Regions from separate parts of the Mycetocola sp. Y791 genome, predicted to be linked through region 1. Evidence: predicted binding sites of a transcription regulator. Region 1 holds the regulator's gene; the other holds the start of a gene.
What was found. The regulator HrcA, encoded in region 1, represses chaperone genes, less so after heat shock. The targets are predictions, from matches to a motif close to TTNGCACTCGNNNNNNNCGAGTGCNAA.
Positions count from the first base shown of each region.

Region 2: a site for HrcA is predicted at 1,790-1,816, ahead of groL (chaperonin GroEL). Genes of this name have one in related genera too.

Region 1 is NZ_JCAIUC010000003.1:581,623-596,053, reverse strand. It holds gene AC1C2N_RS11880 (helix-hairpin-helix domain-containing protein) at 1-420, shown strand, start outside; gene adhP (alcohol dehydrogenase AdhP) at 593-1,603, shown strand; gene AC1C2N_RS11870 (ComEC/Rec2 family competence protein) at 2,051-4,240, shown strand; gene holA (DNA polymerase III subunit delta) at 4,287-5,327, shown strand; gene rpsT (30S ribosomal protein S20) at 5,464-5,724, opposite strand; gene AC1C2N_RS11855 (alpha/beta fold hydrolase) at 5,842-6,582, opposite strand; gene lepA (translation elongation factor 4) at 6,728-8,581, shown strand; gene AC1C2N_RS11845 (DUF1990 domain-containing protein) at 8,582-9,235, shown strand; gene hemW (radical SAM family heme chaperone HemW) at 9,265-10,488, shown strand; gene AC1C2N_RS11835 (DUF4870 domain-containing protein) at 10,501-11,097, opposite strand; gene hrcA (heat-inducible transcriptional repressor HrcA) at 11,366-12,388, shown strand; gene dnaJ (molecular chaperone DnaJ) at 12,469-13,566, shown strand; gene AC1C2N_RS11820 (16S rRNA (uracil(1498)-N(3))-methyltransferase) at 13,570-14,310, shown strand; gene AC1C2N_RS11815 (histidine triad nucleotide-binding protein) at 14,358-14,431, shown strand, end outside.
Region 2 is NZ_JCAIUC010000004.1:240,295-254,725, reverse strand. It holds gene groL (chaperonin GroEL) at 134-1,753, opposite strand; gene AC1C2N_RS14270 (cold-shock protein) at 2,245-2,448, opposite strand; gene AC1C2N_RS14265 (LytR C-terminal domain-containing protein) at 2,704-3,273, opposite strand; gene AC1C2N_RS14260 (DUF3263 domain-containing protein) at 3,342-3,620, opposite strand; gene msrB (peptide-methionine (R)-S-oxide reductase MsrB) at 3,848-4,249, shown strand; gene AC1C2N_RS14250 (nitroreductase family protein) at 4,252-4,788, shown strand; gene AC1C2N_RS14245 (DMT family transporter) at 4,772-5,716, opposite strand; tRNA gene AC1C2N_RS14240 (tRNA-Thr) at 5,811-5,884, opposite strand; gene AC1C2N_RS14235 (threonine/serine exporter family protein) at 6,043-7,383, shown strand; gene AC1C2N_RS14230 (DsbA family protein) at 7,380-8,366, opposite strand; gene AC1C2N_RS14225 (ABC transporter ATP-binding protein) at 8,647-9,750, shown strand; gene AC1C2N_RS14220 (DUF4032 domain-containing protein) at 9,811-11,112, shown strand; gene rlmB (23S rRNA (guanosine(2251)-2'-O)-methyltransferase RlmB) at 11,152-12,177, opposite strand; gene cysS (cysteine--tRNA ligase) at 12,164-13,585, opposite strand; gene ispD (2-C-methyl-D-erythritol 4-phosphate cytidylyltransferase) at 13,589-14,431, opposite strand, start outside.

The DNA.
Region 1 (14,431 bases):
CATATCCTCGGTGCGGTTGCGTCACCGGGCGTTTACCGGCTGCGGGAGGGTGATCGGGTGCTCGATGCCGTCGCGTCAGCGGGAGGGTTCACCCCAACCGCCGACCAGCGCGGCGTAAACCTCGCGCGGTTCGTGGTCGACGGCGAGCAGATCCACGTGCCGGAGATCGGGGCGCAGAGCTCTTCGGATGCCGTCGCGCCGGGCACAGGGGCACCGGGCAGCGGGCGGGGAAAAGTGAATCTCAACACCGCGACGAGCGATGAGCTCGAGGAACTGCCGAGGGTCGGACCGGAAATGGCGTCACGGATCATCGCCTGGCGCGACACGAACGGGCCGTTCACCGCCGTCGACGAGCTGATGAGCATCACCGGAATCGGGGAGAAAACGTTCGAAGCGCTCAGGGAACTGGTGACGGTCTGAGGCACGAGAGAGTTTCCCGGCGCCGGATCCGATGGTCGAACCGTGGCGCCGTCGGGCCTTTCGCCCCTGATGGGGATGTGCCCCGTGAGCGATGGTCATCACGGAGTCGACAGTGGTCTGAACATCGCGTCGCTCGTACTCCGTCATCCTCGTATCCTCCAAAGGAGTCATCATGAAAGCCGCCGTTGTCACCTCATTCACAGAGCCGCTGGAAATCCAGCAACGGGACGTTCCGGAGCCAGGACCGGGCGAGGTGCTTATCCGCCTGGAAACGTGTGGCCTGTGTCACACCGACATCCATGCCGCCCACGGCGACTGGCCGGTCAAACCGAGTCCGCCCTTCGTTCCAGGGCACGAGGGCGTCGGTATCGTCGAAAAGCTCGGTGACGGAGTGACCAGCAGGGCCGTCGGCGACCGGGTGGCGATCCCGTGGCTGGGTTACGCGTGTGGAGAGTGTCGATACTGCATCGACGGGCGCGAGACACTGTGTGAGAACCAGCGCAACAGCGGCTACTCCGTCGACGGGGCATTTGCCGAGTACGCCGTCGCTTCGGCACGATTTGTTGTCAGCGTGCCCGAGGGCATCTCTCCGATCGAGGCAGCACCGCTCACCTGCGCCGGTGTGACCACGTACAAAGCACTCAAGGTCGCCCACATCGTCCCAACCGAGCGGGTAGCGATCTTCGGGATCGGCGGTCTTGGACACCTCGCTGTGCAGTACGGCAGGATCATGGGCGGATCCGTCATCGCCGTAGATGTCGAGGATGCGAAGCTGGACCTGGCGAAGGACCTTGGCGCCGAGCACGTCGTGAACGCCGCGAAAGGCGATCCCGTTGAGGCCATCCGTGAGATCGGCGGCGCGGACGTTGCGCTTGTTCTCGCCGCGTCTCCGCGCGTGTTCGAGCAGGCGTTCGCGTCGCTTAACCGCGGCGGACGCCTGATCTGCGTCGGCCTGCCCGCTGACCAGGAAATGTCGGTGTCGATCTTCGAGACGGTGATCAAGGGCCTCTCGATCATCGGCTCGATTGTCGGCACCAGGCAGGACCTGGCCGAGGTCTTCGCGCTGCACGCCGCCGGACACACGCGAATAATTGCGGAGACTCGACCGCTCGACGACGTCAATGACGCGATCGCCGAGGTGCTTGCCGGAAAGGTTCCCGCCCGCCTAGTCTTCGAATACTAGGTCTTGTCCGAGGGCCTCGGTCTCCTCATCGGGCCGGGGTCCGGCGTTGTGTCAGCGCCTTCAGGCGAGGCGGGTTCCTTCACACGGCGGCGTGTTCAACGGTTGTGCACAGTGAGGTCGCGCCCGAGCCACCAGCTCCGAGAGCAGGTTGGCTGGACGGCATGACCCTGTCGTGTAGCCGTGATGACAGTGCTGGCCTCTGAGCACCGGCTCGTCCTGCCCGCAGCGGCAACGTGGATTGGGGCCGCCGTGATGGTCGGCGTTCCCGCAACCGCCGATGGTGTCGCAGCAGCCGGGATGCTGCTCACTCTGCTTTGTATCGCGCTCCTGACGCGGCGGCAACGACGTAGTCAAAGTCGCGCACTTCACCGGCGACCTCCGCGGGCGTGCCGGCGGACCGGAGGACGGTGGCCGGCCCATTCAAAGAGCTGGCTGGGCTTGCTCGCGGTGGCTCTCCTCGGTGTTGCGCTCGTGGCATCCGTGATCGCCGTCCGCGACGCATCACGCTCGCCGCCCCTGTTGAACGACGCCATCGACTCCGGACGGGGAGTCAGCGTCACTCTCACGGTGACCGACAAGACGGACCTGCAGAGTCGAACTTCGGCGACGCCGTGGGACCGGTCGACGGAGACGGGTGAACAGCGCCGAACGGAACAACGGATCCGGGGGACGGTGACCGAACTGACGGTGGGAGGTCGGACGGCGTCGGTGTCGGTTCCCGTCGTCGTGTTCGCTGAGGTGGGGCCGAGCGGACTGGCCTCGATCGGTGAGCGAGTGTCATTGATCGGGCAGGCCAGGTGGACGCCGCCGGGGGAGCAGGCGGCGGCGCTGATCTTCGCCCGTGGCGCGGTCACACCGGTGACCCAGCCGCCCGCCTGGTTGGGTTGGGCGCCGGGCATGCGCGCAGCGTTTGCCGAGCAAGCCGGGGAGTTGCCCGGTCGTGGGGGAGAGCTCCTGCCAGGGCTCGCGATCGGTGACACTACGGGGGTGTCGGGCGATCTTGACAGTGACATGATCACCAGTTCGCTGAGTCATCTGACCGCGGTATCCGGCGCGAACTGTGCGGTGATCGTCGCCGTGATCGTCCTTGTCCTGTCCGGTGTGGGCGCGCCACGGTGGCTCAGGATCGGCGGGGGACTTGTGGGGCTTGGCTTGTTCGTGATCCTGGTGACGCCCGAGCCGAGCGTTGTCCGGGCGGCGCTCATGGCCGTCGCGGTGCTGTTGTCGCTCGGCGGCGGTCGGCCGGCAGCGGGCTTGCCCGTGCTCAGCCTTGTCGTGCTTGTGATCGTGATCAGCGACCCATGGATCTCACGGAGCTACGGGTTCGTGCTCTCTGTGCTCGCGACCGCTGGACTCCTGACGCTCACGCGGCCGATTGCCGTGTTCCTCTCGACGTGGCTGCCCCGACCCGTGGCCGCTGGCATCGCCATCCCGCTCGCTGCGCAGCTCGCCTGCCAGCCGGTGGTCATCACCTTGGACGCGTCTCTGCCTCTCTACGGCGTACCGGCCAACCTGCTTGCTGCGCCCGCGGCGCCACTGGCGACCCTGCTCGGCTTGCTCGCGTGCCTGTGCGCTGGCATCCTGCCGCCGCTGTCCTGGCTGGCGCTCTGGCTCGGCTGGGTGCCCGCGTCGTGGATCGCCGGGATCGCAACGACGGTGTCGTCGCTTCCCGCGTCACGTTTGCCGTGGCTGACCGGGGTCGGCGGTGCCCTCGCACTCGTGGCGGTCACCGTTGTGCTGATCGGGGCGATGATCGCCGTGGCGCGGAAGAACCGGATCGCCGCCACAGCGCTGGCCGCACTGCTGGTCGTCATCGGGGGCGCATACGCCGGCACCCTGCTGGCCGATCGGGTTGGGCCACGGCTGGCGCTCCCGCGGGAGTGGAGTTACGCAGCGTGCGACATTGGTCAGGGCGACGCTGTCGTGATCCGTAGCGGGGGAGCCACGGCTCTCGTCGACACCGGACCGGATCCCGCGTCCCTCGGGCGCTGCCTCGACCGGCTCGGCATTGGTCGGATCGACCTGCTTTTTCTGAGCCACTTCGACCTCGACCACGTCGGCGGCGTCGCCGCAGTGGTGGCCCGGAGCGACAGAGTTCTCACACCACCGCCCGAGAACGCTGCGGACGAACGGATGCTCCGCGACCTCACAGAGGGAGGGGCGACGGTCATCGAGGTGGCTGCCGGTGACTCCGGCAGGCTCGGCGCTCTCGGCTGGCAGGTGCTCTGGCCTCCGGGCGCAACCAGGCAGCCGCCCTCGGGAAACGACGGAAGTGTGGTCCTGGAATTCGACGGTGACGGCATCCGGTCGCTGTTTCTCGGCGACCTGTCGGAGAGCGCGCAGGAGGCGTTGCTCGCGACGCGGACTGTTCGCGGCACCGTTGACCTCGTCAAGGTTGCCCACCACGGGTCAGCCGACCAGAGCGGGCGGCTGTACCGGGCGATCGCCGCGAGGGTCGGGCTGGTCTCCGTCGGTGCTGACAACGACTACGGCCATCCGGCCCCGACGCTCCTGGGCACGTTGCGGGCAGCGGGCACCGCGCCTTTGCGGACCGATGAGTGCGGCCTCGTCGTCGTCGCACCGTCTGGCGACACCCTTACGGTCTGGACCGAGCGCGGGGAGCCAGGCTGCCACTGAGTCTGTCGGTGCGCGCGGGTAAGCTTGGAGTGATTGAGGACGGTGAATTGTGGCAGCTGCACGAGGCGGGTCATCCGCTCGAACGGCGACGAAGGTCGCGATTCCCCAGCTGAGCTGGAGCCAGGTCCGTCCGGCGCCCGTTGTCCTCGTCTCGGGGACCCAGGGCTTCCTGGCGGAGCGTGCGACGAGGATACTCCGCGACTTCCTCAAGGCCGAAGACCCGAGCCTGGAGATCAACGACATACAGGCAGACAGCTACGCGCCCGGCGAGCTGATCACCCTCGCCAGTCCGTCACTGTTCGGCGAGCCGCGGCTCATCCGCGTTTCGAACGTCGAGAAATGCTCTGACGCGTTTCTTCTCGATGCGCTCTCGTACCTCGAATCGCCCGCCGAAGGTGCCTACGTGGTACTCAGGCACGGGGGAGGGGTGCGGGGAAAGAAGCTTCTCGATGCCGTTCGCGCCAACAAGGCGAACGCCATCGAGGTGGTCTGTGCCGAGCTCAAGAAAGACACCGACAAGTTCGACTTCGCCGCGGCGGAGTTCAAGGCAGCGGGCAAGTCCATCCGCCCTGCAGCGCTGCGGGCGATCGTCGCCGCGTTCTCCGATGACCTGGCCGAACTGGCAGGCGCGTGCGCCCAGCTCATCGCCGACAGCGGGTCGGAGGTCACCGAGGCGACGGTGACCAGGTATTACGGCGGTCGGGTTGAGACCAACGCGTTCGCGGTGGCAGACGCCGCGATTGCGGGCCGCTACGCCGAGGCGCTCGTCGGGCTGCGGCACGCGCTCGCGTCTGGCGCAGACCCGGTGCCGATCGTCGCCGCTTTCGCGAGCAAACTGCGCACCATGGCGAAGATTCAGGGCGGTCGCGGTTCGTCCGCTGACCTCGCCCGTCAGTTCGGACTCGCGCCCTGGCAGGTCGACCGCGCCCGCCGCGATCTCTCCGGCTGGACCGACGAGGGCCTCGGCAGGTGCCTCCAGGTGCTCGCGGACACCGACGCCGGCGTCAAAGGCGAGGGCCGTGACCCGGTCTACGCGCTCGAGCGTATGGTGCACACCGTCTCCGGTCGCGGCCGGTTGCCGCGCTGACCCCCACCAGCGCTGACCCCGCCCGGGACGACCCCGACGAGAGAAACGCGGACCGAAGACAATAGAAAAGGCCCCGCCGAAGCGGGGCCTTTTCTGTTGGACCGGGTCGAAACCCTGGACCGAAGCGGACGGACGCTTAGAGCGACGCGACCTTCTTGGCGAGAGCCGACTTGCGGTTCGCTGCCTGGTTCTTGTGGATGACACCCTTGCTCACGGCCTTGTCGAGCTTCTTGCCCGCGGTCTTCACGGTGGCCTCAGCCTTGACCTTGTCACCGGCAACGATGGCTTCGCGGGCCTGGCGCACGACGGTACGGAGCTGGCTCTTGACCGCCTTGTTGCGCTCGGTTGCCTTCTTGTTGGTTCCGATTCGCTTGATCTGCGACTTAATATTTGCCACGTTTATACGCTTTCGTTGTGTTCTGAATGGAAGTGCCGGTCAGCGAGAGAGGGCGCATTCCGACGAAAATCGTGCGGAGTAATCCACACGCAAGTCAACACGTCACTCTACCAGTCGTCAGCTGTTACCGGAAATCTCCGACGGTTGCGCGCCCAGCGTCGCAGCGGCATCCGTGATCGCCCTCGTGAAATCCTCCGGTTTGATGAGGCTCACGAGGTGGGTGGCCCCACGGATGACGACGACGGATGCCTGCGGCTTGGCGGCAGCGAACGCCCTCTGGTTGAGCCGGAAATGGTCGAGGCTCCCCGTGACGAACCACACAGGACCCGGGTAGTGGGCGAGGCTTCCGATCGGGTCGAGCCGGCCGACCGCCCCGAGGGCGGTATCCATGACGTCGAGCGCCACGCCGCCGGCGGCCATGTCGGCGAACCCCGCTGGCGGGAGGAACAGCCGTGCCATCGTGTCGTTGAGCCACGCGCCGCGGTCGGGCAGGCGGTGAATCAGCCGGGCAAGCGCCCGGTAACCCCAGAGGCCCGGCCCGCGGGGGAGGGTGAGGCAGCTCGCCGCGACCAGCCCGGCAACCCGATCGGGGTGGCTGCCTGCGTAGTCGATGGCGATATAGCCTCCGAGCGACAACCCGACGAGCAGCGCCGGCCGCCCAAACGCGTCAATGGCGTCGTCGATGGCGGCGTGGGCGGCCTCGATGCTGAACGGCTCTGCCATGCGTGTGCCGTGACCGGGCAGGTCGATCGCGGTCACCTCGAACCCCGAGGCGCGCAACTGTTCGACCTGCGCGCGCCACATGGTTCCGGACGTACGGATGCCGTGCACGAGGACGATCGGAGGGGACGCGGCCATTCCCACATCCTGCACCCTCCCGAATGGCGATGCCAGAGGCTGGCACCTCAGCCGGGCAGCTTCGTCGCGGTCGCGGCTCGACGCGAGGCCGGGGCATGGGACAATAGGGAGTTAGTCCACTCCACAACGAGACACTGAGGAACGCGTGAGCCCCAAAGCTGCGAAGGCACTCGAGCCTGCCGCTACCGACCCGTCGTTCATCCGCAACTTCTGCATCATCGCGCACATCGACCACGGCAAGTCGACGCTGGCAGACCGGATGCTGTCGGTCACCGGCGCTGTGAGCGACCGTGACATGCGAGCCCAGTACCTGGACCGCATGGACATCGAGCGCGAGCGCGGCATCACCATTAAGAGCCAGGCAGTGCGGATGCCGTGGGAGGTTGACGGCCAGGCCTACGCACTCAACATGATCGACACTCCCGGCCACGTCGACTTCACCTACGAGGTGTCCCGTTCTCTCGCCGCATGCGAGGGCGCCATTCTCCTCGTCGACGCCGCACAGGGCATCGAAGCACAGACGCTTGCGAACCTGTACCTCGCGATGGAGAACGACCTCGAGATCATTCCGGTCCTTAACAAGATCGACCTTCCGGCCGCTGACCCCGAGAAGTACGCCAAGGAAATCGCGAACCTCATCGGCGGCTCGCCCGATGACGTGCTCAAGGTGTCAGGCAAGACCGGTGTCGGCGTCGAAGAGCTGCTCGACCGTGTCGTCGCGCGGATCCCGCACCCCGTCGGTGACCCGAACGCGCCGACCCGCGCGATGATCTTCGACTCCGTCTACGACACCTACCGCGGCGTCATCACCTACGTGCGAATGATCGACGGGCACCTCAGCCCGCGTGAACGCATCCAGATGATGTCGACGCGCGCCGTCCATGAACTGCTGGAGATCGGCGTCAGCTCACCCGAGCCCGTTCCTACCCAGGGACTCGGTGTCGGCGAGGTCGGCTACCTCATCACCGGTGTGAAGGACGTCCGCCAGTCGAAGGTCGGTGACACGGTCACCACCGCTCTGAAGCCGTCCACAGACCCGCTTCCCGGCTACACCGATCCCAAGCCCATGGTCTTCTCGGGTCTGTACCCGATCGACGGCAGTGACTACCCGGTTCTCCGTGACGCTCTCGACAAGCTCAAGCTCTCCGATGCGTCGCTCAACTACGAACCGGAGACATCCGTCGCTCTCGGCTTCGGCTTCCGCTGCGGCTTCCTCGGCCTGCTGCACCTCGAGATCGTCACCGAGCGCCTCGAGCGCGAGTTCAACCTCGACCTCATCGCTACGGCGCCGAGCGTGACCTACGAAGTGACGACCGACGACAAGAAGACCGTGACCGTCACCAACCCGAGTGAGTTCCCCAGCGGGAAGATCGTCTCGGTTGAGGAACCGATGGTGAAGGTCGGCATCCTCGCCCCGAAGGACTACGTCGGCACGATCATGGAGCTGTGCCAGGGCCGACGGGGTTCGCTCCTCGGCATGGAGTACTTCGGAGAAGACCGCGTTGAGCTGCGCTACACGATGCCGCTCGGTGAGATCGTGTTCGACTTCTTCGACCACCTCAAGAGCCGCACGCAGGGGTACGCGTCGCTGGACTACGAGCCGTCCGGTTCTCAGACCGCAGACCTCGTGAAGGTCGACATCCTGTTGCAGGGCGAGCAGGTCGACGCGTTCAGCGCCATCGTGCACCGTGACAAGGCGTACGCCTACGGCTTGCTGATGACCGAACGGCTGAAGAAGCTCATCCCTCGCCAGCAGTTCGAGGTGCCTATCCAGGCCGCCATCGGCGCTCGTATCATTGCGAGGGAGTCGGTCAGGGCCATGCGCAAGGATGTTCTCGCCAAGTGCTACGGCGGAGACATCAGCCGCAAGCGCAAGCTCCTCGAAAAGCAGAAAGAGGGCAAGAAGCGGATGAAAATGGTCGGTCGTGTCGAAGTGCCTCAGGAAGCGTTCATCGCCGCACTGAGCGGTGACACCGAGGTCGCGAAAGAAAAGAAGTAAGTGCGCCGGAGTAACTTTCAAGACCAGCCCGTCGACTACGCTGCGGTCGGCGCCACCCAGGCGCACGACCTCATGCAGTACCCGCCGCAGGGATTCGTGCCCTACGAGGCATCCATTCGCCTGGGCAGCGGAGCTGAACGGTTTGAGGCGGCGTCCACCTCGCTTCTGACCTGGGCTGTGCAGCGCGGCGCAGGCCTTCGCGTCGACGATGTCCAGGCCAGCTCGGGTGAGAGCTACGGCGGAATCCGCTACGCCGAAGACGGCTCGCCGCTCGAAGCGATCCATGTCTCCACGGAGCAGCGATTCGGCGCTGACGGCACGCCATACATCACGTCAGGCACCACCGCCCGGTTGCACGGCAGGATCGGCTCATTCACGGTCGATGAGCAGATCAGGGTTGTCTACCTCATCGAGGAGCCCAACGTCGTCGCGTTCGCATACGGAACCGTCGGTGGCAAGCGCGTGAGCGGCGAAGACGCGTTCCGCATCGAACGCCGCGAGGACGACTCGGTCTGGTTCCAGGTCCGGTCGTTCAAGCGGCCGCTCGCACTGCGTTACCGGATCCTTCGGCCATTGATGGCCCTGCGCCACAAACGACTGACGACCGCGTACCTCCGCGCACTCTCGCCGTTGTGGACAGGCCCGGCCAGCTAGGTGATTCGTCACGCACCCGGGGCACACTGATGGCCGGCCCGCTTCCGCTCGGTGATCCCGCTCCGCCAGACGGATGCCTTCCGGCATCCGTTGCTGACGGCGCTCAGTCGCGGTCGCTCGCGTTCTACCTCCACGTTCCGTTCTGCCGCGTGCGGTGTGGTTACTGCGACTTCAACACCTACACCGCGACGGAGCTGCGCGGCGCCAAACAGTCCGACTACGCCGACGAGGCGGCCGCCGAGGTCGCGTTCGCCGCACGGGTTCTTCGGGACTCCGGCCTTCCACGCCGCGAGGTGAGCACCGTGTTCTTCGGCGGCGGAACGCCGACCCTGCTCCCGGCCGCCGACCTCGTACGCATGCTGAATGCTGTTCGCGCTCACCACGGCATTGCGCCTGGCGCAGAGATCACGACCGAAGCGAACCCTGACTCTGTCGATGCCGACTACCTCCGCCAGCTCGCCGACGCAGGGTTCACTCGTGTGTCGTTCGGCATGCAGTCAGCGGTTCCGCGGGTGCTCGCCACCCTGGAGCGAACCCACGACCCCGAGCGCGTACCCCTCGTGGTCGACTGGGCCAAAGAGGCCGGCCTCCAGGTGAGCGTCGACCTGATTTACGGCACTCCCGGTGAGACCATCGACGACTGGAGCGTGTCAGTGGATGCCGCGCTCGCGACGCAGCCGGATCACATCTCGGCGTATTCGCTGATCGTCGAGCAGGGAACCAAGCTGGCCAGGCAGATCAGGTCACGACTCCTCGCGCTGCCGGACGAGGATCTCCAGGCCGACATGTACGAGTTGATCGACTCCCGGCTGGCCGACGCGGGATTCTCCTGGTACGAGGTCAGCAACTGGTCGACCTCGCCGTCATCGCGGTCACGGCACAACCTCGCCTACTGGCGGAGCCAGGACTGGTGGGGGATCGGGCCTGGCGCACACAGCCACGTCGGCGGGGTGCGCTGGTGGAACGTCAAGCATCCTGCGGCGTACGCCGGCCGGATCGCCGAGGGCGTGTCTCCCGCGGTAGGCAGGGAAACGCTCGACCCGGAGGCCCGCGAGCTCGAGCGCGTTCTCCTCGGGGCCCGGATCCGTGAGGGCATCGCCGTGCGGTCGCTCCCGAGCGAGGCCCGGGTCGCCGTGGCCGGCCTGATCGCCGACGACCTGGTTAACGCCAGAGCCGCCCTCGCCGGGACAATCGAGTTGACCCTGCGGGGGCGGCTCCTGGCCGACGTTGTCGTTCGGCGGCTGACCGCCTGACGAGTGGGTGGGCTACTTCACCATGCGGAACGCGAAGAAGTAGCGGTATGCCTCACCGTTGTTGACCTTCACACCGCCGATGATGCCGAAGATGATGCCGAGCACGCCGACGATCCAGGCGGCGGGGAACAGCAGCAGCCCGATAAGCACGACCGTGAGCAGCGCGCCGAGGATGTACAGGCCGATGACGAAGATCGTCACGGTGAGCTGGAAGTTCAGCGCTTCCTTGGCTTCCTGGCGAGCGAAAGGTCCGCGGTCCTTGAAGACCAGGTAGATCACCAGCGGGGCGATCCACCCGGCGGTTCCCGCACCGAGGAAGGCTCCGAGCGCGCCGCCGAAGTGAGCGAGCGACGCCCACAGCTTGTCATCGGCCTGCGTCAGCGGGGTGGGGCCGCCGTACTGCTGCTGGCCGTACTGCTGCTGGCCGTATGGCTGCTGTGGTGCGCCGTATGGCGGCTGCTGCGGTGCGCCGTACGGGGGCTGCTGCGGTGCACCGTATGGCTGCTGCGGTGGAACCGGCCCTCCCTGGTAGCTGGGTGGCACCTGTCCGCCGTCCTGGCCCTGTCCGTGTGACGGATCGGGCTGGGAAGGCGTGTTGGGGTCGGTCATGGCATGGCCTTTCGATGAGGGGGACGCTGGGTATCAGCCGCGTCGACGAACGTCCGCGGGGGTGTGCGCCTAGTGGTACCCAACGGTACTGCCGTTGCCCCCATACAGGCAACGCTGAGCGCAATTACGACGCGGCGTGTCTCCGCGCTAGAATTAGCACTCAGGAGTATGGAGTGCCAACGCCAACTCCGCGTGCGGCATCCGCGAGTCAGTGCCCACAATCAACGCCCAGAATCAACGCCCGAAACCAGCGAAGGAGAAGACGGACATGGTCTCCGAACGAAGCCTCGAAGTGCTTCGCGTGATCGTCGAGGATTACGTCGCAAGCCGTGAGCCCGTCGGTTCGAAGGGGATCGTCGATCGTCACTCGTTCGGTGTGAGTGCCGCCACCATTCGCAACGACATGGCCCAGCTCGAAGAGGAAGACCTCATCAGTGCGCCCCATACGTCGTCAGGGCGGATCCCGACCGACAAGGGTTACCGGCTCTTCGTCGATCAGCTCGTTGAGCGGCGGCCGTTGTCCGCAGCCCAGAAGCAGGCGATTGAGGCGTTCCTCGGCCAGTCAGTCGACCTCGATGATGTGCTCGTCCGCACGGTCAGGCTGCTCTCGCAGATCACCAACCAGGTCGCGATCGTGCAGTACCCGTCGTTCGCCCGTGCGACGGTCAGGCACGTCGAGATCGTGGCTCTGAGCGATCACCGGCTGCTGACCGTGCTGATCACGGACACCGGTCGTGTCGAGCAGAGGGTCGTGGAGATCCGCGATCCTGTGGAACAGGAACTGCTCGAGTCCATCAAGACCCGCGTGAACTCGTCGCTCGTCGGACTCCCGGTCGAGGAGGCGTCGTCGACGCTCGACTCGCTCGTCGAGTCGAGCCCGCAGCTCGACAAGGAACTGATGGCGCGGATCACGTCCGCGCTCGCTGAGCAGTTCGGCGAGTACCGCCACGACAAGCTGATCATGGCCGGCGCCGCCAACCTCGCCAGAACCGAAGACGACTTCTCCGGGAGCATCTACCCGGTCCTCGAGGCACTGGAACAGCAGGTGGTTCTCCTTCGGCTGTTCAGCGAGATGGACACGGATGCCAACGGCGTCTCGGCGAGCATCGGCCGTGAGAACGCGTCCTTCGGACTCGGTGAGACGTCGATCATCACAAGCAACTATCGTTCCTCTGCTGGCGAACTTGCCAGGCTCGGGGTCCTCGGACCGACGAGAATGGACTATTCGAACAACCTTGCCGCCGTTCGCGCGGTAGCCCGCTACCTCTCTCGCCAGATCGGCGACAACTAGTCACACTTGCGCGCGGCTCGGCGCGAATACCCAGGAAGCTCGTCGAGCACATGTGCTTCCCAGACAACGAAAGGCCATGAGTGGCTGACCACTACGAAGTACTCGGAGTGTCCCGCGAGGCGACAACCGACGAGATCAAAAAGGCTTACCGCAGGCTCGCACGAGAACTGCACCCCGACGTCAATCCCGGGGCGGATGCCTCTGAGCGGTTCAAGCAGGTCACGCACGCCTACGACGTGCTCAGCGACGCCAAGCAGCGCCAGCAGTACGACATGGGCGGCTCCGGCCAGGGAGCGGCCGGTGGCTTCGGCGGCTTCGGTGACATCTTCGACACCTTCTTCGGCGGCCAAACCCAGCAGCGCGGCCCCAAGTCCCGCCGCGAACGCGGCCAGGACGCGCTGCTCCGCGTGGAGATCGACCTCGACGAGGTCATCTTCGGCACGCACCGCGACCTCGAGGTCGACACCGCAGTGCTGTGTGAGACCTGCCAGGGCTCGTGCTGCCAGCCGGGAACCTCTCCCATCACCTGCGACATCTGCCACGGCTCCGGCCAGATCCAGCGCGCCGTTCGCTCGCTCCTCGGCAACGTGATGACGTCGAGCCCCTGCGGAAGCTGCCGCGGCTACGGAACGATCATCGTTTCGCCGTGCGTCACCTGCCAGGGCCAGGGCCGGGTTCGCGCCCGCCGCACGGTGCCCGTCGACATCCCAGCCGGTGTCGACACCGGACTGCGGCTGCAGATGCCGGGCAGCGGAGAAATCGGCCAGGCCGGTGGACCCCACGGTGACCTGTACCTCGAGATCAAGGTCCGCAACCACGAGATCTTCAGCCGCAACGGTGATGACCTGCTCTGCACGCTCGACGTGCAGATGACGGATGCCATCCTCGGCGTGGAGACCACAATCCACGCGCTCGACGGTGATGTCGATCTCGATCTCAAGCCGGGAATCCAGAGCTCCGAGGTCCTCACCATCAAGGGCCGCGGTGTGACGAAACTGCGCGGTAACGGCAGGGGTGACCTGCGCATCGGCATCCAGGTCGTCACGCCGACCAAACTCGACCACCGAGAGAAGGAACTCATCAAGGCCTTCGCGGCCGGGCGCAAGCAGCAGGACACCCAGCTGGGTCACTTCCAGCAGGGCCTGTTCTCGAAGCTTCGCGATAAGTTCCTGGGCTAGCGCGTGGCCAACCTTTACCTGAACGAGGCGCTCTCTGAATCGCGGGCCGGAGAGCTCATCGAGCTCTCCGGTCCCGAGGCGAAGCACGTGACGACGGTGAGTCGGGCGAAGGTCGGCGACGACCTTCTCGTCGGCAACGGCAGGGGGCTGCTCGCCTGGGGTGTCATCGAGACCATCGAGGCCGGCCGGGTCGGCGTTCGTGTCTCCTCCGTTCGGGAGGACGCGCCGGTGGCCCCTGGCCTGGTTCTCGTGCAGGCACTCGCCAAGGGTGACCGCGACGAACTGGCGATCCAGGCGGCAACAGAGCTGGGCGTCTCGCGGATCATCCCGTGGGCCGCGGCACGCAGTGTCTCCCGGTGGGAAGGGCAGAAGAAGGAGAAGGGCAGGGCGCGCTGGGAAACCATCGTCCGCGAAGCGTCGAAGCAGAGCATCCGTTCGTTCGTCCCGTCCGTCGACGAGATCGTCAGCACGGCGGCACTGGCCTCGATGGCGGCTGAGCACCGCGTCCTCCTGCTCGAGCCGACCGCAACAGACAAGCTCTCCGACTTCGACCCTGCGTCCGACGGATCCGGTGGGGACATTGTTCTCGTCGTCGGGCCCGAGGGCGGAATCAGCAGGGAAGAACTCGCCGCTCTGACCACTGCGGGAGCCCGGGCGGTGCGGCTCGGAGACACAGTTCTGCGAACGTCGTCCGCCGGCCCGGCGGCACTCGCCGTCCTCAACGTTGCTCTCGGCCGCTGGTGACCTGTCAAGCCGGTCCACAACCGGCTCCCGGTTCGTAGGATAGAACCATGTCCGATACTGAGCGAAGCATTTTCAGCCGCATCATCGCGCGCGAGATCCCGGCAACGATCGTCGCGGAGAC
Region 2 (14,431 bases), on a different contig from region 1:
GGCATCCAACGCGCACGTCCTGATCCCGACTCGGACACACCGGCACGAACACACCAACTCAACACCCCGCCGTTAAAACACAACTGGGCGCCTCCGTGAGGAGACGCCCAGTTGCTGTGAACTGTGGTTCGGACTAGAAGTCCATGCCGCCGGTCGGGTCGCCGACGGGAGCCGGGTTCTTCTCCGGCTTGTCAGCCACAACGGCCTCGGTGGTGAGGAACAGGCCGGCGATCGACGCTGCGTTGAGCAGGGCCGAGCGGGTGACCTTCACCGGGTCGTTGATGCCAGCTGCAAGCATGTCAACGTACTCACCGGTCGCGGCGTTGAGGCCGTGTCCGACGGGCAGGTTACGCACCTTGTCAGCGACAACGCCAGGCTCGAGGCCCGCGTTGAGGGCGATCTGCTTGAGCGGAGCGTCGATGGCAACGCGAACGATGTTCGCGCCGGTTGCCTCGTCACCCGTGAGCTCGAGCTTCTCGAACGCGGTCTTGCCAGCCTGGATGAGCGCAACGCCACCACCGGCGACGATCCCCTCTTCGACAGCTGCCTTCGCGTTACGAACGGCGTCTTCGATGCGGTGCTTGCGCTCCTTGAGCTCGACCTCAGTCGCTGCACCCGCCTTGATGACTGCAACGCCACCGGCGAGCTTCGCGAGGCGCTCCTGGAGCTTCTCGCGGTCGTAGTCGCTGTCGGTGTTGTCGATCTCCTTGCGGATCTGGGCAACGCGGCCCGCGATCTGCTCGGCGTCGCCGGCACCGTCGACGATGGTGGTCTCGTCCTTGGTGATGACGACCTTGCGTGCACGACCGAGGAGGTCGAGCGTGGCGTTCTCGAGCTTGAGGCCGACCTCTTCAGAGATGACCTGTCCACCGGTGAGGATGGCGATGTCCTGAAGCTGAGCCTTGCGGCGGTCTCCAAAGCCAGGAGCCTTGACGGCGACAGACTTGAAGATGCCACGGATCTTGTTCACGACGAGGGTCGCGAGCGCTTCGCCGTCAACGTCCTCGGCGATGATGAGGAGCTGCTTGCCCGACTGGATGACCTGGTCAACAACGGGGAGCAGGTCCTTGATGTTGGAGATCTTCGAGTTGGCGATCAGGATGTACGGGTCTTCGAAGACCGTTTCCTGGCGATCGGGGTCCGTCACGAAGTACGCGGACAGGAATCCCTTGTCGAAGCGCATACCCTCGGTGAGCTCAAGCTCGGTGCCGAACGTGTTCGACTCCTCAACGGTGACAACACCTTCCTTGCCGACCTTGTCGATCGCCTCGGCGATGATGGCACCGAGTTCGGGGTCACCGGCAGAGATGGATGCCGTAGCTGCGATCTCTTCCTTCGACTCGACCTCTTTGGCGTTGGTGACGAGCTCTGCAATGACAGCAGCGGTTGCCTTTTCGATGCCGCGCTTGAGCGAGATCGGGTCGGCGCCGGCTGCGACGTTCCGCAGGCCTTCGCGAACGAGAGCCTGAGCGAGCACGGTGGCGGTGGTGGTTCCGTCGCCGGCGACGTCGTCAGTCTTCTTGGCGACCTCCTTGACGAGCTCTGCACCGATCTTCTCGTACGGGTCGTCGAGTTCGATTTCCTTGGCGATGGATACACCATCGTTGGTGATTGTGGGGGCGCCCCACTTCTTCTCAAGGACAACGTTGCGACCGCGTGGGCCGAGCGTGACCTTCACGGTGTCGGCCAGAATGTTCAGGCCGCGCTCGAGGCCGCGGCGGGCTTCCTCGTCAAAAGCAATGATTTTTGCCATGTGGTTTTTCGTCCCTCCCGGACGTGATGAACGTAGTTAGCACTCAATGATTGCGAGTGCTAACTCGATTCTGGCACTCTCCACCTGCGAGTGCAAGCCAGTGGAGACAGGATCGGCGACCCGTGCGCTTCGGGAGGAAAAACCGCACGGCCGTGCCGCCTTTGCCGACGGCCCACCCGATCTGCCGCCCGAAACCACACGACGGACGCCGCCCGCGCGGCGGCACCTCCGGCCCGGCACAACACAACCCGGACCGTCGGCCCATGCCCCCGGAGGAAAAACATCGGCGACCCGTGCGCTTCGGGAGGAAAAACCGCATGGCCGTGCCGCCATTGCCGACGGCCCACCCGATCTGCCGCCCGAAACCACACGACGGACGCCGCCCGCGCGACGGCATCCGTTCGCAGCACCATGCCTCCGTGTCTCCCGGACACAGCAATGCCGCCCACTTCCGTGGACGGCATTGTGTGATGCGAGGACGACCGGCCGACTCAGACCGGGCGGACCGCCTCTGCCTGCGGGCCTTTTGCCCCTGTGCCTACTTCGAAGACGACCTTCTGGCCTTCCTCGAGGACTTTGTAGCCACCCATGTCGATCGCGGAGTAGTGGACGAACACGTCCTGTCCCTCCCCGTCGTCGGTGATGAATCCGTAGCCCTTTTCAGCGTTGAACCACTTCACGGTTCCACTCGCCATTGTCACTCCCAGTTGCTGTGTTCCTCTCCACCCAGGCCTGCGCTGGCTGGGGTCTGCCGCCGTACGGCCATTGTGCTGACCCCTTCTCCGCCTTATGGAGGCGCGGACCGTGGAGCAAAATGTTCGACCAGTTCCAGATACTAATGAACGGGCAACAACTAGCAACAGGTTTTTTTGCAAATCACGCGGATGGTTACCTGGCGCGAACTCCCGCGAAACCCGAACGAAACACGCACACCCCGGAGAGGCAGCAGGTCAGTCCTCGGGGACGAAGTCAGACCCGAGCACGACGGTGAGCTGAAGAACCGGCTCCTCGCCCTCTTCGACGGGGATCTGGAACTGCGTTGACAGCTGAATGTTGGAGACACCGAGCGCTTCGGCGAGCCCGCGGGCTGCGCCTTCCTGCGAGGGATCCTCGTAGTAGACGGCGGTCGTTGTCACGTCGGTCGCGCTCGCGTTGCCCGGGGTGATGTTCTGGGTCCAGCCCGCCGAATTCAGCTGTCCGATGGCCCGGGTGGCAAGACCCTTGGTCGTCGTTCCGTTGAGTACCGTCACCATCGCCTCCGGGTCGATGGTCGCGACCGCTGCCGGCGTCTCGGTCGACTCCGGAGCGGCAGTGGAGGTCGACGTGTCGGTGAAATTGACCCGGTCGCTCAGGACGAACAGTCCGAGGATGCCTGCCGCGACGAGCACGACCGTCGCCAGTGCTGCCCAGAGGAAGACGACCCATCCCCTGCCCGGCCTGGGCGGCGCACGGTGAGCACCAACGCGTTTCAGGTCGTCCGGGATCTCGTCGAACCTGTCCTTGGCGTAGTGTTCGGCCATGTCGCTCTCGTGTGGTCCTCTGGGTCGGCCCGCGAGGGCGTTGGTGGGTGGATCTCTGGCAACCGCGACTAGTTCTGCGCGGCGCCCCGCGCTCGCGCCCGCCGGGTTGCCTGCCTCGCGTCCCGCAATCGATGGAGCCGCTTTACAAGCATGGGATCGTGCCGGAGCGCAGCCGGACTGTCGATCACCGCGCTCAGCAATTGATAGTAGCGGGTGGGCGAAAGCTGAAAGGTCTCGCGGATGGCCTCTTCCTTCTGGCCCGCGTGCTGTGACCACAGGTTTTCAAAGTCCAGAATGGCGAGGTCGCGCTGCGAAAGTGCAGCGTCACACGGTACGGATCCGGACACGCCGGTCGGAAGGGGGACGTCGTTCTCGCTCACTCGTCTGCTGCCTTCCCGCGCACCGGCCCGCGCGTCGACCGCAATACTAACGCGGCCCACTTGTGCGTTTGACGATGGCACACGGCAATCGTTCGAACCAGATGTTCAGCCTTTGCCCAGCATTTGGTCACACGGGAACATCCCAGCCGCATGGCGGGTTTAATGGGGTACGACGACTTTCCGAAGGAGAAAACATGACCGACCAGGTTCAGAAGAGCAACGACCAGTGGCGTGAGGAGCTCACCGATGAGCAGTATGCCGTCCTTCGTGAGGCTGCCACCGAGCGCCCGTGGACTGGCGAGTTGCTCGACGAGTCACGTGCGGGCGTGTACACCTGCGGTGCGTGCGGCGCTGAGCTGTTCCAAAGCGGGACGAAGTTCGACTCCGGATGCGGATGGCCGAGCTTCTATGAGTCGGTCCGGCCAGAGGCGGTCAAGCTCATCGAGGACAAGAGCCTCGGGATGGTGCGGACCGAGGTTCGTTGCGCGAACTGCGACTCCCACCTCGGCCACGTGTTCGACGACGGTTTCGGGACACCGACCGGTGACCGTTACTGCATGAACTCGATTGCGCTGAACTTCACAGCACAAGACTAGGCGTGTCAGCTCTGCTCACCGCCGTCGAGAACCGGCGGTCGTATTCCCGTGTCACCGACGTTGCGCCGACGCACGACGAGCTGCTTCCGCTGGTCGCTGCATCGGCTCGCGTCGCCGATCACAGTGCGCTCAAGCCGTGGCGCCTGATCGAGCTGCGCGGCGACGACAGGGTGAAGCTCGGCGCCGCGATCGCGAAGGCGGAGCATGACGACACACCGTCACAGAAGCCGCTGCGCGCGCCGTTGCTGCTCGCGATCGTGGTTTGCGAGAAGGAGAGCGGCAAAGTGCCGGCGTGGGAGCAGGAAGCTGTCGCGTCCGGGGTCGCTCACACGCTCAGCCTGCTCCTCGCGGACGCGGGTTGGGGCGTCATCTGGCGAACCGGTCACTACACGCGGTCGAAAGCCGTACGGAAGATGCACAAGCTGAAGAAGAACGAGCAGCTGCTTGGCTGGTTGTATGTCGGTGGCATCCCGGAGGGCGCGAAGGTGGGCTACCGCAAACCCGTCGACCCTGAGGAGTTTCTCACTCGGCTCCGGTAACGCCAGCGGCCCGCGGTCGCACCCTGATCGTTGCGATACACACGGCAGCGAGCGCCAGGGCCGCGCCGATGACCGTGGGTGCACCGAGGGGGTTGTCTCCAGGGGCTACCGCGTCGATCGCGACCGAGGCGAAGAGCTGCCCTGCCACGGTGCCGAGTCCGAGCAGAAGGACCCCGGTGTGTGCAACGAGGAACGCGTTGACCCCGATGAATACGCAGCCGATGAGCCCGCCGAGGTACAGCGCAGGGTCCGCCGGGAGACTGGTGGGCCAGCCCGCCAGCGAATTGCGGATGACCGTCACGGCGAGCAACGCTGTTGTCCCGACCAGAAAATTGATGAACGTCGCTGTCAGCGCACTCCCCGAACGCACACGCAGGCGCCCGTTGACCGCGCTCTGCCATCCGCTGCCGAAACCCGCGACGACCGGCATCAACAGCATCCACAGGGGGAAATCCCGCGACAGCTGCGCGGACATCGACCAGGTAACGGCAATGACAGCGAGCGCCGCCCCCGTGAGCCGCGGCCAGGTGAACCCGGATCGACCGTGAGGCCCAAAGCCCACACGATCGAGAACGAGACCGGAGATGGTCTGCCCGGCGACGAGTGCAACGCTGAAGAGCGCAACACCGATGACGGCACCGGTGATGCCCTGCGACAGCACGAAGAATGCTCCGGCTACACCCCCGAGCACGCTCCAGAGCGGCGCGCTGCCGCTCCTGAGGTCGGAGACGACGACTCGAAGCCCCGTTCGTCCCTTCGGCACACAGGCCATCACGACGAGGAGAATGAGCAGGCCGGATCCGAACGAAATCGTCCCCGCCGTGAAGCCGTCGCCAATCGCGACGCCGAGCGCTCCGTTGATGCGGGTCTGCACGGCCATGCCTGCACCGCACGCGGCCGCGAGTGTGACCGCAAGCCACGAGGGCATCCGGCCGGACCGGGAAGGTGTCTCCACCGGACGCCTCATCTCCTGACAGCGGACGAGACCGGGAGCACCCCGGCCCATCGACAAGATCCACGAGAGCCGCCTGTCGGATTCGAACCGACGACCTGCGCATTACAAGTGCGCTGCTCTGGCCAACTGAGCTAAGGCGGCATGGACCTGTCAATCATAACGAACCCGGGGACCGATTCGAGCCATGTCGAAGCGCTGCCATCGGGCACACCCCGAAGCCGCCCTCCCTTCGACGCCAGCGGGACACAAACGGCCCGTCGCCATGGCATCCTTGAAGTAACAAAGTTTTGAGGATTTTCATGGCACCTGCGTTTTCCGCGCCCGCCGGCGGAGCGAACGCCAGCCGATCTATTCTTGACCTCGCCATCCGGTGTGGCGAGGTCATCTTCGCATCGGGAGCGAGTGCCGAAGACGCGACAGCCTCGATGCTGGCCGTCACCCGGGCATACGGGCTTCGCGGGTGCGAAGCGGATGTCACGCACACGGTGATCACGCTGACGTACGAAGACTCCGACTCGAACGATTCGATCTCGAAGAGCCGCAACGTCAGGTATCGCACACTCGATTACACCCGCCTCACCAATACCTCTACCCTGATCGGGGAGCTGCTCCACAGCCCCGTCGCCGTCGCTGACGCCAGGTCACGCGTTGACGCGATCATCAGGGCACGGCCCATCTACCCGACCGCGGTTCGTCGCGTCGGCTGGAGCCTCGTCGGCGCCGGCGCGGCGCTGCTGCTCGGCGGTGGACCGCTCGTGGTGCTGGCAGCGTTCGTTGCCACCTTCTTCGTCGACCTGCTGACAAGCGTGCTCGCGCGAACGCGGATCTCCGTGTTCTACCAGACCCTCGCGGGTGGCGCCGTCGGACCGATCGTCGCCGCCGTGGTCCACGTCATCGACCCCGCCGCGAGTTCATCGCTCGTCGTCGTCGCGACGATCATCATGCTCCTGGCCGGCGTCACCTCGTTCGGCGCAGTGCAGGACGTGCTCTCGGGCTTCTACGTCACAGGGACGGCGCGGGTTCTCGAGGCCCTGCTCATCACCGGTGGGCTCGTTGCCGGGGTCGCAGGCACCAACATGCTGCTGTCACGCTTCGGCATCCTGCTCGACATCGAGCCATACGTCGCACCGACGCTCGAGAGCATCAGTGCGCAAGTGATCGGCAGCGTCATCGTGGTCATCGGGTTTGCCCTCGGTGTCGAGGTGCCGGCCAGGGCCATCTGGGCTGTCATCGTACTTGGCGTCCTCGGCTACCTGGTATTCGCAGCGGCCCTCACCTGGGAGATCGGTGTCGCCTGGAGCGCCGCGTTCGCCGCTGTCGCCGTCGGCGTCCTCTCGGCGTTCGCATCGAGAGCGGTCCGGGTCCCGCCCCTCCCCCTCGTCGTCACGGCCCTCGTGCCCCTTGTGCCAGGACTTATTCTGTTCCGCGGCCTGCTCGAACTCAGCGCCGGCTCGATCGACGGGCTGCTCAGCATGATCGAGGCGGCGAGCGTCGCTGTCGCACTCGCGGCAGGAGCGCTGCTCGGACAGTACGTCGTTCAGAGCCTGCTCGGGCCCGCTCGTCGCATCCAGCGTCGCTTCGTCGGCCCGCTCATGGGTGTGCAGGTTCGTCTCAGCCGGAAGCAGGACGAGACGATCTAGCCCGCGGGGGTCTCGCTCGGCACGGGGGTCTCGCTCGACGCCGGGGTTTCGGTCGGTGCCGGGGTCTCGCTTGGTGCCGGCGTCGACGACTTCTGGGCGTAGGTCTCGCTCGCCACGGAGAGCACGAAGGCCTGGAACTCCTTCGGGTCGGTGATGGACCCCGTGTACTGCTTGTCGTTGACGAGCACCGTCGGCGTTCCCTTGACCTTCTCGAGGCTCGAGTTCGGGATCGGCTCTGTGGTCGCCCTGTCTGTGGCTTCCTGCACCCAGCTGGTGAAGGTTCCGTCGTCGATGCAGCTCGAGATCGACGAGAGCGCCGATTCGTCCACTGTCTCGTTCGCGGACGCGAGGGCTGTCTTGGCGACGTCAGCGAGTTCGTCGTCGCTCAGCCCCTCAGTGCCCTCGGCAGGCTGGTCATCGAAGAGCAGGGTGCTGAAGACGAAGAAGGAGTCAGGGGCATAGTTCGCCACACACGCTGCAGCATTCGCGGCGCGGAGCGAGTACTGGGTGCCAGCCGAGCGACCGGTCAGAATGGCGATGGGGTGGTACTCAACAGTTGCCGTTCCGTTTTCGGCCCAGGTGGCGAGCTGCTCGGAGTTCGCCTTCTCGAATTGACCACACGCCGGGCACAGGAAGTCGACGTAAACCCTGATGTTCGGCACGTTGGCGTTGATCTCAGTTGCAACGGGCTTGGCTCCCGCCGCAATGGCCGGCGTCGTCACGGCTTTGAGGCCCTGGCCGATAACGATCCCGTCGGAGGCCATGTTCTTCGGCCCCGGTGCGGGGGGACGAATCGCGCTGGCGATCACAAACGCGATCCCGGCAATGATGGCGACGACAACGAGCACGAGTCCGCCCTGGAGGAAAATCCGGTTACGCAGGTCCCGCTTGCGCTGCGCGTCACGAAGCTCCTTCGCCTTTTCGCGGGTTGCCTCACGACGCTGGTTCTTCGTCGGACTGGACTCAGGTCCGCCGTTCGTCATGGATCCTCGCTTCGTGTAGTCGGGTGGGCACGCTACAGGCGCCGAACACGAATCGATCGTAGTTGCCCTCACTGGGAAATACCCAAACGGATGCTGGGCGCACGTGATGAGAGGACTGGAAACTGAAACGGCGGCAAGGAGCCCAACCGCCCCGGCTATCTGTCATACTGATGATCTCTCGAATGCCGTAAGGCATCCGGGAGCATGCAATGCAGCATGCGGAGCATGAATCCTCACTCGGATCGTCCGGCACGTACCTGCCGGTGAAGGAGCAGTACCCATGTCATCAGTAACCTTCGACAACGCCACCCGCCTGTACCCGGGTGGTACACGCCCCGCCGTTGACAAGCTCAACCTCGAGGTCGCCGACGGCGAATTCCTCGTCCTGGTCGGGCCGTCCGGTTGTGGTAAGTCCACGTCGCTGCGTATGCTCGCCGGCCTCGAAGAGGTCAACGACGGTCGCATCCTCATCGGTGACCGCGACGTCACCGATGTGCCGCCGAAGGACCGCGACATCGCGATGGTGTTCCAGAACTACGCGCTGTACCCGCACATGACGGTCGCCGAGAACATGGGCTTCGCCCTGAAGATCGCCGGCGTCAACAAGGACGAGCGTGCCGCTCGCGTCCTCGAGGCAGCCAAGCTGCTCGACCTGGAGGAGTACCTCACCCGCAAGCCGAAGGCGCTCTCCGGTGGACAGCGTCAGCGTGTTGCCATGGGCCGTGCGATCGTCCGTCAGCCCCAGGTCTTCCTCATGGATGAGCCGCTGTCGAACCTCGACGCCAAGCTTCGCGTTCAGACCCGTACGCAGATCGCGTCGCTCCAGCGCCGCCTCGGTGTCACCACGGTTTACGTCACGCACGACCAGACCGAGGCACTGACCATGGGTGACCGCATCGCGGTCCTCAAGGACGGCATCCTGCAGCAGGTCGGAACCCCGCGCGACCTGTACGAGAAGCCGCAGAACGTTTTCGTCGCCGGCTTCATCGGCTCCCCCGCCATGAACCTGCTCACCGCGGACGTCGCCGACGGCGGCATCCAGTTCGGTGCACGGGTTGTCCCGGTCGACCGCGACATCATCGGTGAGACCACCGCCCGTCAGGTCACCGTTGGCGTTCGCCCCGAGGACATCGAAGTATCGACAGAGCCGGGCAACGGCCTCGAGGTACAGGTCGACCTGGTTGAGGAACTCGGTGCAGACGGCTACCTCTACGGTCACGCAGACGTCAACGGCAAGCGCACCGACCTGGTCGCCCGCGTCGACGGACGCATCCACGCGCACGCCGGCGAGAAGGTCTTCCTGATCCCCGCTGCGCACCACGTCCACGTCTTCGACGTCGAGTCCGGCCTCCGCCTCGGCAACAAGGCAGTCGTAGCCAACTAGCAGTACAGCGCCGGCTGGCGGGTCATCAGACCCGCCAGCCGGCGCTACTGTTTAAACACCATGAGCGCGTCACTGAACATCACAGCAGCCACCGTCGATCCTGCACTGCTCGACCTTCCGTGGGACCTTCCACTGGAGAACTGGCCGAGCGACACCATCGCGTCGCTGCCCAAGGGAATCTCCCGCCACCTCGTTCGTTTCGCCTACCTGTCCGGCTATGTCGTCGCCGTGAAGGAGACGACCACCGAGATGGCCAGGGGTGAGTACGACATGCTGCGCAACCTGCAGCGGCTCGACATTCCCTGCGTTGACCCCGTCGCCGTCATCACCGGCCGCTCCGAGAGTTCGGGGGCCTCCCTTCCGAGCGTGCTCGTCACCCGGCACCTCAAATTTTCGCTCCCGTACCGCGCACTGTTCTCGCAGACGCTCCGTCCGGATACGGCGAACCGCCTCGTCGACGCCCTAGCCGTCCTGCTCGTCCGCCTCCACATCGCCGGCTTCTTCTGGGGCGACGTTTCGCTCTCGAACACCCTGTTCCGCCGCGACGCCGGCGCCTTTGCTGCGTACCTGGTCGACGCCGAAACCGGGCAGCTCTACGACGGCGGCCTGTCGAACGGCCAGCGGGAGAACGACCTGGAGATCGCGCGGGTCAACATCGCCGGTGAGCTGATGGACCTCGAAGCGGGCGGCCGGGTAGACGACGAGCTCGACCCGATCAGCGTGTCAGACGGCATCGTCGCCGCGTACCGCTCTCTCTGGCGCGAGCTCACCGGGTCCGAATCCTTCTCCTCTGACGAGCGCTGGCGCATCAGCGAACGGGTCCAGCGACTGAACTCGCTCGGCTTCGACATCGAAGAACTGGCGATCCGAACGGACGAGAACGGCACCACCGTCCGTATCCAGCCGAAAGTTGTCGATGCCGGGCACCACCAGCGCCGGCTCCTCAGACTCACCGGCCTCGACGCGGGCGAGAACCAGGCCCGCCGCCTGCTCAACGACCTCGACTCGTACGCGGCTACGCACGGGAAGAACGACCTCGACGAAGAAATGGTCGCCCACGAGTGGGTCAGCCGCGTATTCGAGCCCGTCATCAAGTCGATCCCCCGTGAGCTCAGGGGCAAGCTCGAGCCCGCCGAGATCTTCCACCAGCTCCTCGAACACCGTTGGTTCATGTCACAGAACGAAGCGCGAAGCATCCCGCTCGCCGAAGCACTCACGTCCTACATCAACACGGTGCTCCGCCACCGGCGCGACGAAGCGACGGTGATCGCCCCGGTCACCGAGTCGATCACGTTGCCGATGCGTGCCGTCGACGACGACGACAGCGACAGCGCAAACACAAACTGGCGCGACCGGGTCTAAACCCGATCGCGCCAGCGTGGTGCGTAGTGTCGTACGCGACTACTTCTTCTTCTTCGACGCCTTTGCTGCCTGACGAAGCTTCGAGATTTCGTAGAGCGTCACCGAGGCTGCGATACCGGCGTTGAGCGACTCGGTCGCCGAGCTGATCGGAATCGAGACTATGGCGTCGCAGGTGTCGGTAACGAGGCGGGACAGGCCCTTGCCCTCGCTGCCGACGACGATAACGACGGGGCGGTCAGCGAGTTCAAGACCGGGAAGCTCCGTGTCTCCCCCGCCGTCGAGGCCGATGACGAAGACGCCGGCGGCTTTGAACGCCTTGAGCGTCTGGGTCAGGTTCGGTGCCATCGCCACGGGAGTGCGCGCAGCAGAGCCAGCGCTGGTCTTCCAGGCGGATGCCGTGAGACCGACGGACCGACGCTGCGGAACGATGACGCCGTGGCCACCGAATGCCGCGGTCGACCTGATGATCGCTCCGAGGTTCCTGGGGTCCGTGATGCCGTCGAGCGCGACGAAGAGCGGGGTCTGGCCGCGCGAGATGACCGTCTCGAGCAGGTCGTTGGGGTGCGCGTACTCGTACGGCGGGACCTTGAGCGCGAGGCCCTGGTGCACCGAGTCGAAACCGGCGAGGCGGTCGAGTTCCGGCCTCATGACCTCGAGGATCGGGATGCCGCGAGCCGTTGCGAGCGCGAGGACTTCCTTCACCCGGTCGTCGAATTCAATTCGAGTCGCCATGTAGAGCGCTGTCGCGGGGATCTTCGCCCTGAGCGCTTCGAGCACCGAGTTCCGGCCGGTGACGACCTCGAAGTCGTCTGACTGCTTGGGCTTGGGCTTGCGGATCGCCGGCCCGGTCGATGCGGGGCGTCCTCCGCCGGTCTTCGCCTGGGTCGCTGCGAGACGATCCTTCGCGAGCTTGCGCTTGCCGGCTGCGTGGTACGTGCGGTCCTCGGCCTTCGGCGTCGGACCCTTGCCCTCGAGCGAGCGTCGCCCGAGTCCACCGGTGCCCTTGGCTGGGCCCTTCTTGGCCTTGCGGAGCGCCCCGGGGCGGTTCTGCTTACTGGCTGCCATCAATACTCCAATGTGCACCCTGTTGGGTGTCTTCAATTGTGATGCCCGCGTGAGCGAGATCGTCACGGATCTGGTCGGCTGCCGCGAAGTCCCGCGAAGCCCTCTTCTGCTGGCGGCGTTCGAGCAACTGATCGACGAGCGCTGTCAGTGCGGCGTGCACCGACACATCCTGTGTTTTGGACCATTCCGGCGAGAGCGGATTGATTCCGAGGACCTCTGTCATGGCCAGAACCTGGCCTTGAGCACTCGCAGCGAGCGCGAGGTCTTCCCCGTCCAGCCAGGAGTTCCCCTGCCTTATTGTGTCATGTAATACGGCGAGTGCCTGCGGGACCGACAAATCGTCGTTCATCGCATCGGTGAACGCTTCCGGAATTTCGACAACACCGGTGCCGGCGAACCGGGTTCCGACGAGCCTGCGGCCCACCCGTTCGAGGAAGCTCTCGATCCTGTCGAGCGCAGCTTCCGCCTCCGTCAGTGCGCCGTCGTGGAAATCGATCGTCGACCGGTAGTGGGCCTGCCCCAGGTAATACCGGACAACGATGGGCCGTGCGGCGCCGAGAAGATCTGCCGCGTAGACGGAGTTGCCGAGAGACTTGGACATCTTCTGCCCGTTGATGTGGACCAGTCCGTTGTGGACCCAGTAGTTGGCGAACTCGTGACCGGCGGCCGTCGACTGCGCCAGTTCGTTCTCGTGGTGCGGGAAGCGCAGGTCGAGTCCACCGCCGTGAATGTCGAAGTTCGTACCGAGGTAGCGCGAGGCCATGGCTGAGCACTCGATGTGCCAGCCCGGCCGCCCGTCGCCCCACGGGCTCGGCCACGACGCGGATTCCGGTTCGTCGGCCTTGTGCCCCTTCCAGAGCGCGAAGTCGCGCGGATCCTTCTTGCCCCGTGGGTCGGCATCCGCCGCGGCTTCCATACTGTCGATGGACTGGCGGGTCAGCGCACCGTACGCCGGCCAGCTTCGAACGTCGAAGTAGACGTCGCCTGAGCCGTCGTCAGCGGGATACGCGTGTCCGGATTCGATGAGCGTCGCGATGAGCCGGTGCATCTCCTGGACGCTCGCCGTTGCGCGCGGTTCGTAGGTCGGCGCCTGGATGCCGAGAGCCCGGTACCCCGCGGTGAATTCCAGTTCCATCCGGTAGGCGAGCGCCCACCATTCCTCCGTCGAGGTCGCGTTGGCGAGCACCTTGTCGTCGATGTCCGTGACGTTACGGACGAGAGTGACGTCGAATCCCGAATAGTTGAGCCAGCGTCGGAGCTGGTCGTAGACGAGCGCAGACCGCAGGTGTCCGATGTGCGGCGACGATTGCACGGTTGGCCCGCACACGTACATTCCCACGGCGCCTGGGACGATCGGGACGAAGTCGCGGAGGGCCTGTGCCCGGGAATCGTAGAGTTGAAATGCCACGGCTTAAGAGTACTTGCGGGAAACGATCGCCGTTGCAATAGAGCAGATGCCCTCGCCGCGTCCGGTGAATCCGAGACCGTCTGTCGTGGTCGCCGAAAGGCTGACCGGAGCGGAGAGGATGCCGGTGAGCAGCCGCTCTGCCTCGCTGCGGCGCGGCGAAAAACGGGGACTGTTCCCGATGATCTGCACAGAGACGTTGGAGATGACGAATCCCGCTTCCGCCAGTTTCCTGGCGGTCGCCCTGAGGAAGACGTCGCCGTGCGCGCCGGCGAATTCCGGATCCGAGGTGCCGAACACCGAGCCGATGTCGCCGAGCCCAGCCGCGGAGAGGAGCGCGTCGGTGATGGCGTGGCACACCGGGTCACCGTCACTGTGCCCCGACAGGCCCCGTTCCCCCGGCCAGTGGAGTCCGGCGAGCCACAGCTCGGCGTCGTCATCGAACGCGTGCACGTCTGTGCCGATGCCGGTGCGAAGCCCCGTGCTGCCCGCTGACGATTCGAGTGCTTCCGCCCTGCGGAGATCCCAGGGAGTGGTGATCTTGAACGACAACTGGTCGCCCTCGACGATCGACACGGTATTCCCGGCGGCGGCGAACAGAGCGGCGTCGTCGGTGTGCTCCCGCTCGGCGTCAGCGTACGCCGCCGCGAGAGCGGCTCGGGGGAACGCCTGCGGGGTCTGGACGGCGCGCAGTTCTGCCCGGTCGACCGTCTCGACAACGACCTCGTCATCGTCGACCCGCTTGATGGTGTCCGTGACCGGAACTCCCGGCACGATTCCAGCCGCGGTCTGCGCGACCCCGGTGACGACAGCGTCAAAAACGCTCGCGGGCGTGAGAGCCCGGGCCGC